DNA from 4 places in the Enterobacter chinensis genome. Region 2 is predicted to be linked to each of the others. Evidence: predicted binding sites of a transcription regulator. Region 2 holds the regulator's gene; each other region holds the start of a gene.

Region 1 (4,199 bases), on a different contig from region 2:
TCGCCACGCAAATTGCCCGCGGTTACGGCGGTTGGGTTCTGACTATGCGCTGCCTTGGGCATGAAAAAGTGGTGCAACTGGAGAAACGCATCGGTACACCGCTGCGCCTGTACAGCGGCTACAGCGACAGCAAACAGGACAACCCGCTGCTCTATTTTTGCCAGCATCGCTGGCGCGTCACGCCCGAAGGCAAACTACAGCAACTCGAATAGTCTTATCTATAGGGGCTGTGTATAATGCCGCCCGCTTTTAGACTGGAGTATCAACCGTTGTCCAACCCTGAATTCTCACATGAATACTGGATGCGCCATGCGCTTACGCTCGCTCAGCGCGCCTGGGACGAGGGCGAAGTGCCCGTGGGCGCCGTGCTGATCCACAATAATCAGGTGATTGGCGAAGGGTGGAACCGTCCCATTGGCCGCCACGACCCTACCGCTCACGCCGAAATCATGGCGCTTCGTCAGGGGGGACTGGTGCTGCAAAACTATCGCCTGCTTGATACCACGCTGTATGTGACGCTGGAGCCGTGCGTGATGTGTTCCGGCGCGATGGTGCACGGCCGAATCGGTACGTTGGTCTTCGGGGCGCGGGATGAAAAAACCGGTGCGGCCGGTTCACTGATGGACGTGCTGGGTCATCCTGGGATGAACCACCTGGTGAAGACTATCGGTGGGGTGCTTGCACCAGAGTGTTCGGGGCTATTAAGCGATTTCTTTCGAATGCGCCGTCAGCAGAAAAAGCAGCAAAAGGCAGAATTGAAGCTGTCGGACGATTAAGTTCGTCCGGTGCTACGACCGGGTAACTTTGAGCCAGCTGTTTTGCTTCAGTCGCCTCTTTCTCTTTCTCCAGCAGATACCCGACCAGGCTAATCTGATATTTACGGATATTTTCCACGTAAGCGTAGGCTTCATGGCCGCGCGCATAGCCGTATGTCAGCTTGTTATACCATGGCTTCTGGCTCAGCAGCGGCAGGCGCTGTTTTACGTCTGACCAGCTGTCCGGGTTACCTTTCGTTTTCGCCGTCAGCGCTCGCGCATCAAGCATGTGCGCGTAGCCCATATTGTAGGCCGCCAGCGCGAACCAGATCCGCTCTTCTTCCGGCACTGTTTCCGGTACTTTGGCCATCATATCCTGCAGGTAGCGCGCGCCGCCGCTGATGCTCTGTTCTGCATCGGTACGGTCATTCACGCCAAGGCTCAGCGCGGTATTTTTGGTTAACATCATCAAACCACGTACGCCCGTGGGAGAGGTGGCCTGAGTATCCCAGTGGGATTCCTGGTAGGAGATAGCCGCCAGCAGTTTCCAGTCAATCTCCTGGGCGTATTTTTCGAACAACGGCTGCAGGTCCGGCAGGACGCTGTCTACCGCGCGCAGGAAGCTGCGGGTGTCAACGTAGTCAAAGTCATCACCGTGGCCGAGGTACTTCTCCTCGAGACGTGCCAGGGTACCGTCTTCATTGATGGTGTTGAAGAAATCGAGCATCGCGGCAGAGAGGGTCTGATCGCCGTCGAGCTGGGTAAACCAGGTCACGGGCTGCTCGTCGGTGACGTCCAGCGCCACGGCGATTTCAGGATGCACGCGCTGGAACAGGCTGATCGCAACCGAATCGGCGATGGTGTAGGGCACTTTCTGATCTTTAACCTGCTCCAGCAGCTCCGTCGTGCCGAGTTTCGTATCCACCTTCCAGCTCAGGTCCGGATATTTCTTCTCCTTGAGCTCACGCAGATCGTCAATCACCACATGGCCGGGGGCAATGGTCAACTGCCGATCGTTAATCGACGCCAGCGAGCGCGGGCGCAGGCTCCCGACGCGGTAAACCAGCTGCTGTGAAACGGAGTAGTAGGTCGGGCCTGGCTGGTAGTTCTTGCTGCGCTCGCTGTTATAGACCAGCCCGGCGGCCAGCATATCGGCATCGTCGTTATCAAGGTCATCAAACAGCTGGTTGATATTCTGGCGGACGGTGATTTTAAGCTTCACGCCAAGATAATCGGCGAACTGTTGCGCCAGTTCATAATCCAGACCAATGATTTTGCCGTTGATGTCGCTGTAAATCAGCGGGGAGTTGAGGGTACTGACGCGCAATTCCCCCCGCTCCTGAATGGCGGCGATGCGGTTTTCGGCTTTGCCGAACCAGGGGATGGAAGGCCAGAGGGCCACTGCCAGCAGCAACGTTACAATGCCGATGAGCAGATAATTAATCTTTAATTTTTTCAATTAGTTAATTCTCTGCGACGCCGGTTGCCTCAGTCTGCTGTAGCCATGTTAACAATAAGGTTTGCCATTGAATGAGCGGCATTTTGCGTAAACTTGCGTCACTTGGCAACCAATTAGAGATACAGGTCACATCTATTGTTAAACGTCTGTGCAGATTTTATTTCGACGCAAACGGTTTCGTCGACGCTCAGGATTCTTTATAATGACGCCCGTTTTCCCCCCTTGCGCACACTGTAAGCGCCCCGGCGCTTCGAAGACGAGAGACTTATGATGGAAATTCTGCGTGGTTCGCCTGCACTGTCTGCCTTCCGTATCACTAAACTGCTGGCACGTTTTCAGGCGGCCGACCTTCCGGTAAGCAATATTTACGCTGAGTATGTCCATTTTGCTGACCTGAATGCCCCCCTGAATGCAGAGGAGCGCGTACAGCTGGAACGCCTGCTCAAGTATGGCCCAAGCCTGAGCAGCCATACGCCAACCGGCAAACTGATCCTTGCGACGCCTCGTCCGGGCACCATCTCCCCCTGGTCTTCCAAAGCCACCGACATCGCCCACAACTGTGGCCTGAGTCAGATTAATCGTCTGGAACGCGGCGTGGCGTACTACGTGGAAGCCTCTACCCTGAGCGAAACACAGTGGCAGGCGGTTGCGGCTGAACTGCACGATCGCATGATGGAGAGTGTGTTTGCCTCTCTCGATGACGCGCAGAAGCTTTTCTCCCACCACCAGCCTGCGCCAGTACAGAGCGTGGATCTGCTGGGGCAGGGCCGTCAGGCGCTGATTGACGCTAACCTGCGTCTTGGTCTGGCACTGGCAGAAGACGAAATCGACTACCTGCAGGATGCGTTTGTTAAGCTGAACCGTAACCCGAACGACATCGAACTCTACATGTTCGCGCAGGCAAACTCTGAGCACTGCCGCCATAAGATTTTCAATGCCGACTGGGTCATCGACGGCGAACAGCAGCCAAAGTCGCTGTTCAAAATGATTAAAAACACCATGGAGAAAACCCCTGACCACGTGCTGTCTGCTTACAAAGACAACGCCGCGGTGATGGAAGGTTCCGAGGTGGGCCGCTTCTTCGCCGATCGTGAAGCAGGGCGCTATGATTTCCATCAGGAACCTGCGCATATCCTGATGAAAGTCGAAACCCATAACCACCCGACGGCCATCTCCCCGTGGCCGGGTGCGGCGACCGGCTCCGGCGGTGAAATCCGTGATGAAGGTGCGACCGGTCGTGGTGCTAAACCAAAAGCAGGTCTGGTCGGTTTCTCCGTTTCCAACCTGCGTATCCCGGGCTTCGAGCAGCCGTGGGAAGAAGATTTCGGCAAGCCAGAACGCATTGTGACCGCGCTGGACATCATGACAGACGGCCCACTGGGCGGCGCGGCGTTTAACAACGAATTTGGTCGCCCGGCGCTGAACGGTTACTTCCGTACCTATGAAGAGAAAGTGGACAGCCACAACGGCGAAGAGCTGCGCGGCTATCACAAACCGATCATGCTGGCGGGCGGGATCGGCAACATTCGCGCCGATCACGTGCAGAAAGGCGAGATCGTCGTTGGCGCGAAGCTGATCGTACTGGGCGGCCCGGCAATGAACATCGGCCTAGGCGGCGGAGCGGCTTCTTCTATGACTTCCGGTCAGTCTGATGCGGATCTCGACTTTGCGTCCGTTCAGCGCGATAACCCGGAAATGGAACGTCGCTGCCAGGAAGTGATCGACCGTTGCTGGCAGCTGGGTGAAGCGAACCCGATCCTCTTTATCCATGACGTCGGAGCGGGCGGTCTGTCTAACGCCATGCCGGAGCTGGTCAGCGACGGCGGTCGCGGTGGCCGTTTCAACCTGCGCGATATCCTGAGCGATGAGCCAGGCATGAGCCCGCTGGAAATCTGGTGTAACGAATCCCAGGAACGTTATGTACTGGCGGTTGCCGCGGATCAGCTGCCGCTGTTTGACGAGCTGTGCCGCCGCGAGCGTGCGCC
Region 2 (4,199 bases):
GTCGGTGACCAGCGCCTGCCAGGTCACGGCCGCGGCACAGACGCCCACAGCCTGAATAAAGCGCAGCACCAGCAGCCAGGTGGCGTCGCGTACCCATAACATCCCCAGGCAGCCAACGGCAAAAATGGCCAGACCCAGCAGTAATACTGGTTTACGACCAAAGCGATCCGAGAGTGGTCCCCAGAGCAGCTGTGCGAAAGCAAAACCGGCTAGGAACAAACTCAGGCTGGCGCTGATGGCCGCGGCAGGCGTTTGCAAATCTTCCTGCATAGCGGCGAAAGCCGGCAGGTACATATCGGTGGCCAAAAAGCCCAGCACGCTTAAGCCGCCGAGCCAGACTAAAAAACCTTTCCTGGGTTGCATTATTTTATTCTCCTTAAGGAGGCAGGTGTACGTTGGCGCTGAGTGTAGGGAGTGCAAAGCCGCTTGTGAAACGCTAATATTTGGCGGGTGCATTCAAAAATTTTGCAGGCAGAAAATGTGGTCAGATTATTCTCTTGAAGTAGTCGATGCTGTCGCGCGTAACGGCAGCTTTAGCGGTGCGGCGCAGGAGTTGCACCGCGTCCCTTCGGCTATCAGCTACACCGTGCGTCAGCTTGAGGAATGGCTGGCGGTTCCGCTGTTTGAACGGCGACATCGTGATGTGGAATTAACGCCCGCAGGCGCGTGGTTTTTAAAGGAAGGGCGTTCTGTTATCAAAAAAATGCAGATCACCCGTGAACAGTGTCAGCAGATCGCTAACGGCTGGCGAGGACATCTTTCCATCGCGGTGGATAACATCGTTAAGCCGGATCGCACCCGGCAAATGCTCGTCGATTTCTATCGTCATTTCTCTGATGTCGAGCTGCGGGTCTCGCAGGAGGTGTTCAACGGCGTCTGGGATGCGCTGGCGGACGGCAGGGCAGAGATGGCGATTGGCGCCACGCAGGCGATCCCGGTCGGGGGGCGGTACGCCTTCCGAGATATGGGCATGCTGAGCTGGAAGTGCGTGGTGGCAAGCGATCATCCATTGGCGGCGATGGAAGGGCCGTTGAGCGACGATACATTACGCAACTGGCCGTCTCTGGTGCTGGAGGATACCTCGCGTTCATTGCCCAAGCGTATCACCTGGCTGCTGGATAACCAGCGGAGGGTGGTGGCACCTGACTGGGAATCGTCGGCAACGTGCCTCAGTGCCGGACTGTGCGTCGCGATGGTGCCCGTTCATTTTGCGCGCCCCAGAATCGATACCGGAGAATGGGTTGAACTGACGTTGGAGAATCCATTCCCGGATGCGGCCTGCTGCCTCACCTGGCAGCAAAGTGACGTCTCGCCCGCCATGGCGTGGCTTCTGGATTATCTGGGAGACAGCGAAACGCTTAACCGGGAATGGTTACGGGAGCCAGCGTAGCTGGCCCCGTAGAGCGATTAACGACGGTAGTCGCGGAACGGACCATCCGCTACGGAACGGCGTTCGATAAGGCGCGGGTGAACTTCAATGGACTGCGACTCTTCACGTTTGTTGACGATCCTGTCCATCAGCATATTGAAGGCCGTTTCGCCCAGCGAATCTTTCGGCTGGTGAATGGTGGTCAACGCTGGCGTGAAGTAACGCGCGTTACGCACGTTGTCATACCCGATCACGGAAATATCCTGCGGTACGCGCAGACCCAGTTCATCGGCTGCGCAGAGCGCGCCCATGGCCATGATGTCACCTCCGCAGAAAACGGCGGTCGGACGGTGCTGCTGGGAGACGATCTGCTGCATTGCGCGGTAGCCCGATTCCGGCTCAAAGTCACCCTGCACGATCCAGTTTTCCGGCACGTTGATCAGCGCTTCTTCCATCGCTTTCATGAAACCGGCCAGACGGCCCGCGCCGGTGTTGCGCTCCAGCGGACCCGGGATCACGCCAATCTCGCGGTGACCGCGTTCGATCAGGTAACGACCGGCCATATAGCCGCCTTCAAAGGCGTTATCGATGACGGAATCGGTGAAGTCCGCGCGCGCTTCGCCCCAGTCCATCACCACCATCGGAATATGGCGATACTCTTCCAGCATCGACAGCACGGATTCCGGATACTCGGAACACATCACCAGCAGACCATCAACGCGCTTTTGCGCCATCATCGACAGGTAGGCGCGCTGTTTTTCAATGCTGTTCCACGCGTTGCCCAGAATCAGGGTATAGCCTTTCTGGAAGCAGTTTTTCTCTACCGCTTCAATGATTTCGGCAAAATAGGCCGCTTCACTGCTGGTTGCCAGCAATCCAATGGACTTGGTGTGATTAACCTTCAGGCTACGCGCAACGGCACTTGGCGAATAGTGCAGCTCTTTGATCGCTGCCCAGACGGCATTGCGCGTCTCTTCCGCTACGAAGCGGGTTTTGTTAATAACATGTGATACGGTTGTAGTGGAAACGTTTGCGCGTTTTGCTACGTCTTTAATTGTTGCCATTAAATGTCACTCCAGACCATATCCTAAGCTCCTGAAAAACTTGAAGGTAAACGTTTGCCTTCTCTCACCCTTATTTCGCAATGTTGAGTTGCGGCACGCCGGGAAAACGACACGGGACGTCAGGAGGGGGTCAATGGCCGGTACGCTAATAAATTTAGCGTGGAATTTTGTCCTATCTTGATGAAAAGGGGAAGAGGTAAAGTGGTTATCAGTTTAAATCCAGGAAGATTTTTGACGTAAACTGTGCAAAAATGAGCAGGCTCACTTTTCGTGGGGGGATTAAAAGGAGAAAAATTGATGAGTTCCGATCTGAAGTTTTCGCTGTTCACCACCATTATTGTGCTGGCTCTGATTGTCGCTGCTGGTCTGACGGCTGCGCTGCACTGATTTACGCGGAGGGAGAGCGTTCTCCCTCCCGATCGCCCCGATTGTTACTTCTCATGCAAAAATCTTTTGCCATTTTGTTAACTTCTCATTTTTTGTGATTGATGTCATGCTTTCTGCTTCTTTGTTCTGTGTCACCACATGACACGGCATCCGGAGTTGACGCATGAAAATCAATTTTCCCCTGCTGGCCCTGGCGATTGGCGCTTTTGGGATTGGCACCACTGAATTCTCCCCGATGGGGTTACTGCCTGTTATTGCCCGGGGTGTGGACGTTTCGATCCCTGCTGCAGGCATGTTAATCAGCGCCTACGCTATTGGCGTAATGGTAGGGGCGCCGCTGATGACGCTTCTGCTTTCGCACCGCGCGCGTCGCAATGCGCTGATTTTCCTGATGGCGATTTTCACCCTGGGCAACGTGCTTTCCGCCATTTCGCCGGACTACACCACACTGATGCTGTCACGCATTCTGACAAGCCTTAACCACGGCGCGTTCTTTGGGCTGGGGTCGGTTGTGGCGGCAAGCGTGGTACCAAAGCACAAGCAGGCGAGCGCCGTGGCGACTATGTTTATGGGCCTGACGATTGCCAACATTGGCGGGGTGCCGGCGGCAACCTGGCTGGGAGAAGTGATTGGCTGGCGTATGTCCTTCCTGGCGACGGCCGGGCTGGGCGTGCTCGCGATGGTGGCACTGTTCTTCTCCTTGCCGAAAGGCAGCGCGGGGGAACGTCCTGACGTGCGCCGGGAACTGTCGGTGCTGATGCGCCCACAGGTGCTCTCCGCGCTGCTCACCACCGTGCTGGGGGCTGGGGCGATGTTCACCCTTTACACCTATATTTCGCCGGTATTGCATGACATCACCCACGCGACGCCTCTTTTTGTCACCGCAATGCTGGTGCTGATTGGCGTGGGCTTCTCGATTGGCAACTATCTCGGTGGGAAATTTGCCGACCGTTCCGTGAGCGGGACGCTGAAGGGTTTCTTAACTCTGCTGATTGTCATCATGATCGCCATTCCATGGCTGGCACGTAATGAGTATGGGGCCGCCGTTGCGATGGTCGTATGGGGTGCCGCTACCTTTGCTGTGGTTCCGCCGCTGCAGATGCGCGTAATGCGCGTCGCGCATGAGGCGCCTGGCCTCTCTTCTTCGGTCAATATTGGTGCCTTCAACCTGGGTAATGCGCTCGGTGCCGCGGCCGGTGGGGCCGTGATTTCAGGGGGACTGGGGTACAGCTTTGTGCCGGTGATGGGGGCAATCATTGCCACGCTCGGCCTGCTGCTGGTGATGATGTCGGGTCGTAAACAGCCAGAAGCAGCCTGCGCTGCTGAATAAACCAAAAACGCAGAAGGGCGAACCCTTCTGCGTGTCTCTTACGCGGCGA
Region 3 (4,199 bases), on a different contig from region 2:
GACGGCGCAGCCTTTGCGCTAACCCTTTTCAGCTGTGCGTTTGTGGGCGCGCGTTTACTTTTCCCTAACGGTATTAACCGTCTGGGTGGGCTGAATGTGGCGATGATCTGCTTTAGTGTCGAGATTGTCGGGCTGCTGTTGACCGGAATAGCCATGGTGCCCTGGGTTGCGAAAGTGGGTGTGTTCCTCGCGGGGGCGGGCTTTTCACTGGTCTTCCCGGCACTGGGCGTGGTGGCGGTAAAAGCCGTGCCGCAGCAGAACCAGGGGGCGGCGCTGGCGACCTATACGGTCTTCATGGATATGTCTTTAGGCATTACCGGCCCGCTGGCGGGGCTGGTGATGGCCTGGGCAGGGGTTCCGGTTATCTATCTTGCCGCGGCGGGCCTGGTGGTTATCGCCCTAATGCTGACATGGCGGCTAAAAAAATGGCCTCCGGTGCAGGCACCGGAGGCCACGTCATCATCGTGAAGTCTTACTGGATCACGATGGTGTTAATGATGTTTTCAGCTGCCGTCTGCGCTTTCTGCTGGTTTTCCGCAGGCAGGGTGATCTGCAGGGTCAGCAGTTTGTTATCAACCTTGCCCAGCACCACGGAAGAGTAGGCGGTCTGGCCCTTTGCAGAGATGATGCTGTCCAGCTGCTGCAGCGTGTGGCCTTTCAGCTCGATGGATTTATTGGTGACTACCTGCAGCTGCGGATCGCGGCCGCGCTGCTGATCTTCCAGACGTTTGGACAGTACGGCCAGGTCTTCGCTGGTGTCGTCGCCCACAATCACAATGACCGCTTTCTGCCCGGTTGCGTCGGAGTAAACGTGCATATTGTTCGCCTGGGTGCCCAGCTTGCCGCTCTGGTCAGTCATATCGGCTGGCAGAGAGAAACTGAGTTTGCCATCCATCAGATTCACCGGCTGGCCGGTCGCGTTGCTCTCTGCGGATGCGCCCTGAGCAGGCGTTTTCGTGTCGCTGTTATCACAGGCTGCAAGACCCACAACCAGCAGGCCAATCCCGACATATTTAACCAGATTGCGCATTGACTTCTTCCTTTCGATAAACGGCCATAACGGCTCATTCGTTCATCTTATCACAACTGATAAAGCGAACCCTTAACCAGCATGTAATGCCGTGATTTCAGATTTATCTGCCAGCCTTTTCAGCAGCATATTCAGCATTACGCCGTACATGGGCAGGAAGAAAACAATGCTGATGAGCACCTTGAAGCAGTAGTCCACCAGTGCGATTTCCATCCAGTGTTCGGCCATGAAGGCATCCGGGCTGCGCCAGAAGGCGATGAAAAAGAAGGCCAGCGTATCGCTCACGTTACCGAACAGCGTCGAGGCAGTGGGTGCCATCCACCAGCGATGATTCTGACGCAGGCGGTTAAACACATGCACGTCGAGGATCTGCCCCAGCGCGTAGGCCATAAAGCTCGCCGCGGCGATACGGGCAACAAACAGGTTGAAGTGGGTTAACGCCTCAAAGCCCTGCCAGCTTCCCATATAAAACAGAGAGGAAACCACGTACGAGATGAACAGCGCCGGAAGCATGACCGCAAAAATAATGCGGCGGGCCAGCGGTGCACCAAAGATACGTACGGTTAAATCCGTGGCGAGGAAAATAAACGGAAAACTGAACGCGCCCCAGGTGGTGTGAAAACCAAAAATGGAGATGGGGAGCTGCACCAGATAGTTACTGGAGGTAATCACCAGCAGGTGAAAAAGGGAAAGCCAGAACAACGCCTTTACGCGCTGCGATTCAGAAAACTGCGTCATATTGTGACCTTTTTATACGTTGGGGTGAGGGAACCCAATAAAAACCGCAGCATGATACTGCTTTGGCAGGACATTGCAATGGTTAGTTTTTACGCAATCGTTAACCTGGTTTGCATTGACTGCAACGGGGCGTAAACTACAGCCGTTTTTACCTGACCGAGAAGATCATGACCGACCTGTTTTCCAGCCCAGACCACACCCTTGATGCCCAGGGCCTTCGCTGCCCGGAACCGGTAATGATGGTACGTAAAACCGTGCGCAACATGCAGACCGGTGAAACGCTGCTGATCATCGCCGACGACCCGGCCACCACGCGCGATATTCCCGGTTTTTGTACTTTTATGGAGCATGAGCTGGTGGCACAGCAGACTGAAGCGCTGCCGTACCGGTATTTGATTCGTAAGGGTTAAGTTTTGTAGGCCGGGTAAGGCAAAGCCGCCACCCGGCAAAAATACGGCCTCTGCGGCCTGATGCCCTCTCCCACGGGGAGAGGGAGAAAGTCATCCTTTCATCCACGCCCGGATCCCGTCCAGGAACATCTGCGTCGCCATCATCACCAGAATCAGCCCCATCAGACGTTCCAGCGCGTTCACCCCTTTCTCTCCCAGCAGGCGCAGGAACAGAGACGACTGCAGCAGGATAATAAATGTCCCACCCCAGGCGATCAGCAGGGCAATCACCAGATGGCTCATCTGATTCGGATACTGATGTGACAGCAGCATCAGCGTGGCCAGAATGGTCGGCCCGGCGACGAGGGGAATCGCCAGCGGCACAATAAACGGCTCTTCACCCGCAGGCAGGCCGCTGCTGCTGCCTTCCGCGCTCGGGAAAATCATCTTAATGGCGATCAGGAACAGAATAATCCCGCCGGAAATCGAAACGGTTTCGGCGCGCAGGTTCAGGAACGCGAGAATTTTTTCACCCGCAAACAGGAAGATGAACATCACCAGCAGGGCGATAAGCAGCTCGCGGATCATGATCGCCCGGCGGCGCTTTGGCTCGGTGTGCTTCAGCACCGACATGAAGATCGGCAGGTTTCCCAGCGGATCCATTATCAGGATCAATAAAACCGCGGCGGAAATGATTTCACTCATGTAAATTATCCCTGAAACTCTCTATGGTTATTATGATGATTAGCTCTTTTTCTGATTGCCGGGCAATCATCGATTAATTTCGCTTGCGACTTTGGCAGCATTTTGTAATGTGAAGCATATCCCAGTTCAATACTGGCTTGCACAAACAGCACACACCCTCTGCAGGAAAAAAATGCTATGAAAAACGTTGGTTTCATCGGCTGGCGCGGTATGGTCGGCTCTGTACTCATGCAACGCATGGTTGAAGAGCGCGATTTCGACGCTATCCGCCCGGTCTTCTTCTCCACTTCCCAGCTCGGCCAGGCTGCACCGTCCTTTGGTGGTACCACAGGCACGTTGCAGGATGCTTACGATCTGGAAGCGCTGAAGGCACTCGACATTATTGTCACGTGCCAGGGCGGCGATTATACCAACGAAATCTATCCAAAGCTGCGTGAAAGCGGCTGGCAGGGCTACTGGATTGACGCGGCCTCTTCGCTGCGTATGAAAGACGATGCCATCATTATTCTCGACCCGGTTAACCAGGGCGTGATCACCGATGGCCTGAACAACGGCGTGAAAACCTTTGTCGGCGGTAACTGTACCGTCAGCCTGATGCTGATGTCCCTCGGCGGCCTGTTCGCGCAGGACCTGGTGGAGTGGGTCTCCGTGGCGACCTACCAGGCGGCGTCCGGCGGCGGCGCGCGTCATATGCGTGAGCTGCTGACCCAGATGGGCCAGCTGCACCAGAGCGTCGCGACCGAGCTGGCAAACCCGGCGTCCGCGATTCTGGATATCGAGCGTAAAGTCACCCAACTGACCCGCAGCGGCGAACTGCCGGTGGATAACTTCGGCGTACCGCTGGCCGGTGGCCTGATCCCGTGGATCGACAAACAGCTGGATAACGGCCAGACCCGCGAAGAGTGGAAGGGCCAGGCTGAGACCAACAAAATTCTCGCGACCGCGAACACCATTCCGGTTGACGGTCTGTGCGTGCGCATCGGCGCGCTGCGCTGCCACAGCCAGGCCTTCACCATTAAACTGAAAAAAGATGTGTCTATTCCGACCGTGGAAGAGCTGCTGGCCGCGCACAACCCGTGGGCGAAAGTGGTGCCAAACGATCGTGATATCACCATGCGTGAACTGACCCCTGCGGCCGTTACCGGCACGCTGACCACGCCGGTTGGCCGCCTGCGTAAGCTGAACATGGGGCCGGAGTATCTCTCCGCGTTCACCGTCGGTGACCAGCTCTTATGGGGCGCCGCCGAGCCGTTGCGCCGCATGCTGCGCCAGCTAGCGTAATAATTTGTTAACTACAGGGGGGTGATTTTCACCCCCTTTTTTTGCGTACTACATGG
Region 4 (4,199 bases), on a different contig from region 2:
CTTCACATGACCGTCCGGTCGGGATCAGCACGCCGGTAAAACCGATTCGGTCCGCCGCCTGCGCAATCTGCTGCAAATAGCCATGGTCAACCGGGCGTGACCCCTCTTCTGTACCAAGATAGTGTCCATCACCGTGGGTGGGTAAAAACCAGAAAAGATTCAGACTCATGATTTTGTTCCTTCTTTGCCTGCGGGTTGCCAGATACGTTCACGAATATCCACCTGCTTAGGAACCAGGTGATTTTGATAGAAGAGGTCAGCGGTTTGTTGCTGAAGTGCGGCGACGTGCGCGTCCACAGGCGTAATGGTGGTCGGCGGACGATGGCTGAGATAGCTCGCAATCACCGGTTCAGGCAAGCCCATGGTTTTCGCCAGCAGGGCAATACTCGCCTGACGCTGGCTCTGGGTCAGCGCATCGGCCTGGGTAAAGGTATCAAGGACACCCTGAATAAATGCACCGTTCTTTTCCGCATACGGCCTTGCGGCAAGGTAGAACGAACCGGTCTGTTTCAGCGTGGTGCCATCTTTAAGTACCCGCACGCCGCCCTGTAGCAGTGCGGCGGAGTAGTACGGATCCCAGATGGCCCAGGCATCAACGTTCTTCTGCTGGAACGCGGCGCGGGCGTCGGCGGGCGTCAGGTAAACAGGCTGAATATCAGTGAACTTGAGCCCGGCTTCCTGCAGGGCGCGCAGCAGCAGGTTATGCGAGCTGGAACCTTTCTGGAACGCGACTTTATGACCTTTAAGATCGGCGACGCTTTTAATGTCGCTATTTTCAGGGACAAGAATCACTTCTGCCTTCGGTTTGGGCGGCTCAACGCCGACATAGACGAGGTCCGCCCCCGCGGCCTGGGCGAATATCGGCGGGATATCGCCTGTACTGCCGAGATCGATACTGCCAACGTTCAGGGCCTCCAGCATCTGGGGACCTGCAGGGAACTCAACCCAGGAGAATTTGGTGTCCGGGAAGCGTTTTTCCAGAAGCTGGTGGCTTTTTGCCAGCACCATGCTCACGCTGCCTTTTTGATAACCAATGCGTAAACTTTCAGGTGATGTTTCTGCAGCATGGGCCAGCGACGTAAGCGCCATCAGACCTGCCAGCCCGATACGGGTTAACGTTTTAAACATGGGCGACTCCTTGAGGCTGATCAAACGCCGGGGCCTGGATATCCCTGCGGTGCAGGGCATGCCAGAAGGTTTCCAGAGCGTTATCGAGGCGGGTTTGCAGATTTGGCGTAAAGTGAGGTTTGTGCTGATAGTCAATGACCTGGGAGTCATCCGCGAAGACGCCGTGGAGGATCTCCTGCGCTTTCAACGCGTTCAGGACCGGCTTCAGGGCATAATCCACCGCCAGTAAATGGGCCACTGTGCCGCCTGTGGCCAGGGGCAACACCACTTTGCCATCCAGCGCGCGTTCGGGAAGCAGGTCAAGCAGGGTTTTCAGTGCACCGGAAAAAGAGGCTTTATAAATAGGCGTTGCCACGATTAAACCGTCAGCGCCTTTAAGCTGTTCCGTCAGGGTTTTGAGCGCGGGGCTGTCAAAACGAGCGTAGAGCAGATCCTCAGGTTCGAAGTTATGCAGGTTCCAGTGGCACACTTCCACATCCAGGGCATGGAGCTTTTCACGGGCATATTCCAGCAGGGCGCTGGAACGCGAAGGGAATCGTGGACTTCCGGCCAGAGTAATGACGCGCATACTTCCTCCTTATAACTAATTGTTTGCTTTTATCTAACATTCATAACAATTTTCAGGAGTGTGACACCGCGCGGTTATTCCACTAAATGATTTATCTGCAATTAAAATGCGAAAAAGAGCATAAGAAATGCCTCACCAGGTAAACGATTGCGTTTTACGCGGGTTTTTTGCCGCAGGTCAATTCCCTTTCGCGCTGCGATCGCCCATAATCCCCTCCCGGTTTGCACACCGGGAATCCAGGAGAGTTCATGTACTACCCCTTCGTTCGTAAAGCCCTTTTCCAGCTCGACCCTGAGCGCGCTCATGAATTTACATTCCAGCAATTACGTCGTATTACCGGAACGCCGCTGGCCGCTCTGGTGCGTCAGAATGTGCCGGAAAAACCTGTGCAGTGCATGGGTCTGACCTTTAAAAACCCGCTGGGTCTGGCGGCCGGTCTGGACAAAAATGGCGAGTGCATTGACGCCCTGGGCGCAATGGGCTTTGGCTCCCTCGAAATCGGTACCGTCACCCCGCGCCCGCAGCCGGGAAATGACAAGCCGCGCCTGTTCCGTCTGGTTGAAGCCGAAGGGCTGATCAACCGCATGGGTTTCAACAACCACGGTGTTGATTACCTTGTTGAGAACGTAAAAAAAGCCCATTTTGATGGGATATTAGGTATCAATATCGGCAAAAATAAAGATACGCCGGTTGAACAAGGTAAAGATGACTATCTGATTTGTATGGAAAAAGTCTACGCCTATGCCGGTTATATTGCGGTGAATATTTCCTCACCCAATACCCCGGGGCTGCGTTCCTTACAATATGGCGAAGCGCTGGACGATCTTCTGAGTGCCATTAAAAATAAACAAAATGAGCTCCAGGCGATCCACCATAAATATGTTCCGGTGGCGGTTAAGATCGCCCCGGATCTTTCTGCTGAAGAATTGATCCAGGTTGCCGACAGTTTAGTTCGTCATAATATTGATGGCGTGATTGCAACCAATACCACGCTCGATCGTTCCCTCGTTCAGGGAATGAAAAACTGTGACGAAGCGGGTGGGTTAAGTGGCCGCCCGGTACAATTAAAAAGCACCGAAATTATTCGCGCCCTGTCTGCTGAATTAAAAGGACGCCTGCCGATTATTGGCGTTGGCGGCATTGACTCAGTGATTGCTGCACGCGAGAAGATGGCGGCGGGAGCATCGCTGGTGCAAATTTATTCCGGCTTTATTTTTAAAGGGCCGCAGTTGATTAAAGAAATCGTTACGCATATCTAATCTTTTTTCCTAATCAGACAACCAGGGCTTTATTTCCAGCCCTGGTTGTTTTATATTCCGTCATTGTTGCTTATTTAGACATTATGGTCTTTTATTAATGTTGTTATAAACGAGGCGGCAAACAGGACATTTTTAGAACAGGACGTTTGGGGACGGGAGAGAGACATGCGTATTAAACCTGACGATAACTGGCGCTGGTATTTTTGCGACGAGCATGACCGAATGATGCTTGATTTAGCCAATGGCATGTTGTTTCGTTCTCGTTTTGCCCGTCGAATGTTAACCCCGGACGCGTTTTCCCCGTCAGGCTTTTGCGTTGATGACGCTGCGCTTTATTTCTCCTTTGAGGAAAAATGCCGCGATCTGGTTCTCTCTAAAGAGCAGCGTGCCGAACTGGTATTAAATGCCCTGGTGGCTATCCGTTTCCTGAAACCGCAAATGCCAAAAAGCTGGCATTTCCTTGCGCACGGTATGAACTGGACCCCGGCAACGGGTGATGCAGCCAGCGTAAATCTGAGCGATACCGCAGAAGAGGTGAGCCTGCTGGTGGTAGAGCCAGGAGACAATGCCGCGCTCTGTTTGCTGGCGCAGCCCGGCGTGACGATTGCCGGGCGGACGATGCAGCTAGGAGATGCCATTAAGGTGATGAACGACAGGCTGAAGCCCCAGCTTCGCGTGGATGCCTTCAGCCTGGAACAGGCTGTTTAAGCCTCCAGCTGTACCGATGTTTTTGGGATACAGCTGCAGCACAGAATGGTCCCGTCTTCAGCAATCGCAGATTTTTTCAGCGCACTGACCTCGCCCTCTACCAGCTTGATTCGACAGCAGCCACAGATCCCAGCGCGACAGGAATACGGTATGCGGATCCCCGCTTGTTCCAGTTGCTCAAGCAAAACCTGCTGGTTATTACCCCGAATGACGTTGCCCTGCCAGTGAATATCAACCGCTGAGCTGATCGGCGTCTCAACGTCGACGAATTCCTCCTCCTGACCTGAGCCGTACACTCTTGCTGGCCCTCGGGCAAGTATCTCTACCTCATCACCAACGCGGATAGCGCCGCTGGAGCGCGGGATCAGGTTCTGACCGAAATCAACATCGCCGTTGTCCTGCGCGGTACGGAATGACTGTAATGTTTTCAGCGGCTCGCCGGAAGGGTGCTTCAGGCCTTTCTCCGGGCTCACGGTGGTAAAGATACAGCGGCTGCATGGCTTAACCACGTCGAAAATGACGCTGCCGATGCGGAT

What was found. The regulator PurR, encoded in region 2, represses purine synthesis genes. The targets are predictions, from matches to a motif close to CANGCAAACGTTTGCNTG.
Region 1: a site for PurR is predicted at 2,379-2,396, ahead of purL (phosphoribosylformylglycinamidine synthase). Genes of this name have one in related genera too.
Region 3: a site for PurR is predicted at 1,859-1,876, ahead of tusA (sulfurtransferase TusA). Genes of this name have one in related genera too.
Region 4: a site for PurR is predicted at 1,833-1,850, ahead of pyrD (quinone-dependent dihydroorotate dehydrogenase). Genes of this name have one in related genera too.

Annotation. Positions count from the first base shown of each region.
Region 1 covers NZ_JARDVI010000004.1:27,699-31,897, forward strand. Annotated here, with positions in the region: gene yfhb (phosphatidylglycerophosphatase C) at 1-212, shown strand, start outside; gene tadA (tRNA adenosine(34) deaminase TadA) at 237-776, shown strand; gene mltF (membrane-bound lytic murein transglycosylase MltF) at 664-2,214, opposite strand; gene purL (phosphoribosylformylglycinamidine synthase) at 2,482-4,199, shown strand, end outside.
Region 2 covers NZ_JARDVI010000001.1:245,292-249,490, forward strand. Annotated here, with positions in the region: gene punC (purine nucleoside transporter PunC) at 1-363, opposite strand, end outside; gene punR (DNA-binding transcriptional activator PunR) at 479-1,390, shown strand; gene purR (HTH-type transcriptional repressor PurR) at 1,408-2,433, opposite strand; gene cydH (cytochrome bd-I oxidase subunit CydH) at 2,731-2,820, shown strand; gene PYW49_RS01285 (MFS transporter) at 2,984-4,150, shown strand; gene sodB (superoxide dismutase [Fe]) at 4,189-4,199, opposite strand, start outside.
Region 3 covers NZ_JARDVI010000008.1:117,996-122,194, reverse strand. Annotated here, with positions in the region: gene PYW49_RS21225 (MFS transporter) at 1-468, shown strand, start outside; gene PYW49_RS21220 (DcrB family lipoprotein) at 473-1,030, opposite strand; gene PYW49_RS21215 (7-cyano-7-deazaguanine/7-aminomethyl-7-deazaguanine transporter) at 1,103-1,768, opposite strand; gene tusA (sulfurtransferase TusA) at 1,936-2,178, shown strand; gene yhgN (NAAT family transporter YhgN) at 2,269-2,862, opposite strand; gene asd (aspartate-semialdehyde dehydrogenase) at 3,040-4,143, shown strand.
Region 4 covers NZ_JARDVI010000002.1:164,550-168,748, reverse strand. Annotated here, with positions in the region: gene ssuD (FMNH2-dependent alkanesulfonate monooxygenase) at 1-169, opposite strand, end outside; gene PYW49_RS05790 (sulfonate ABC transporter substrate-binding protein) at 166-1,128, opposite strand; gene ssuE (NADPH-dependent FMN reductase) at 1,121-1,696, opposite strand; gene pyrD (quinone-dependent dihydroorotate dehydrogenase) at 1,945-2,955, shown strand; gene zapC (cell division protein ZapC) at 3,121-3,663, shown strand; gene PYW49_RS05770 (YcbX family protein) at 3,660-4,199, opposite strand, start outside.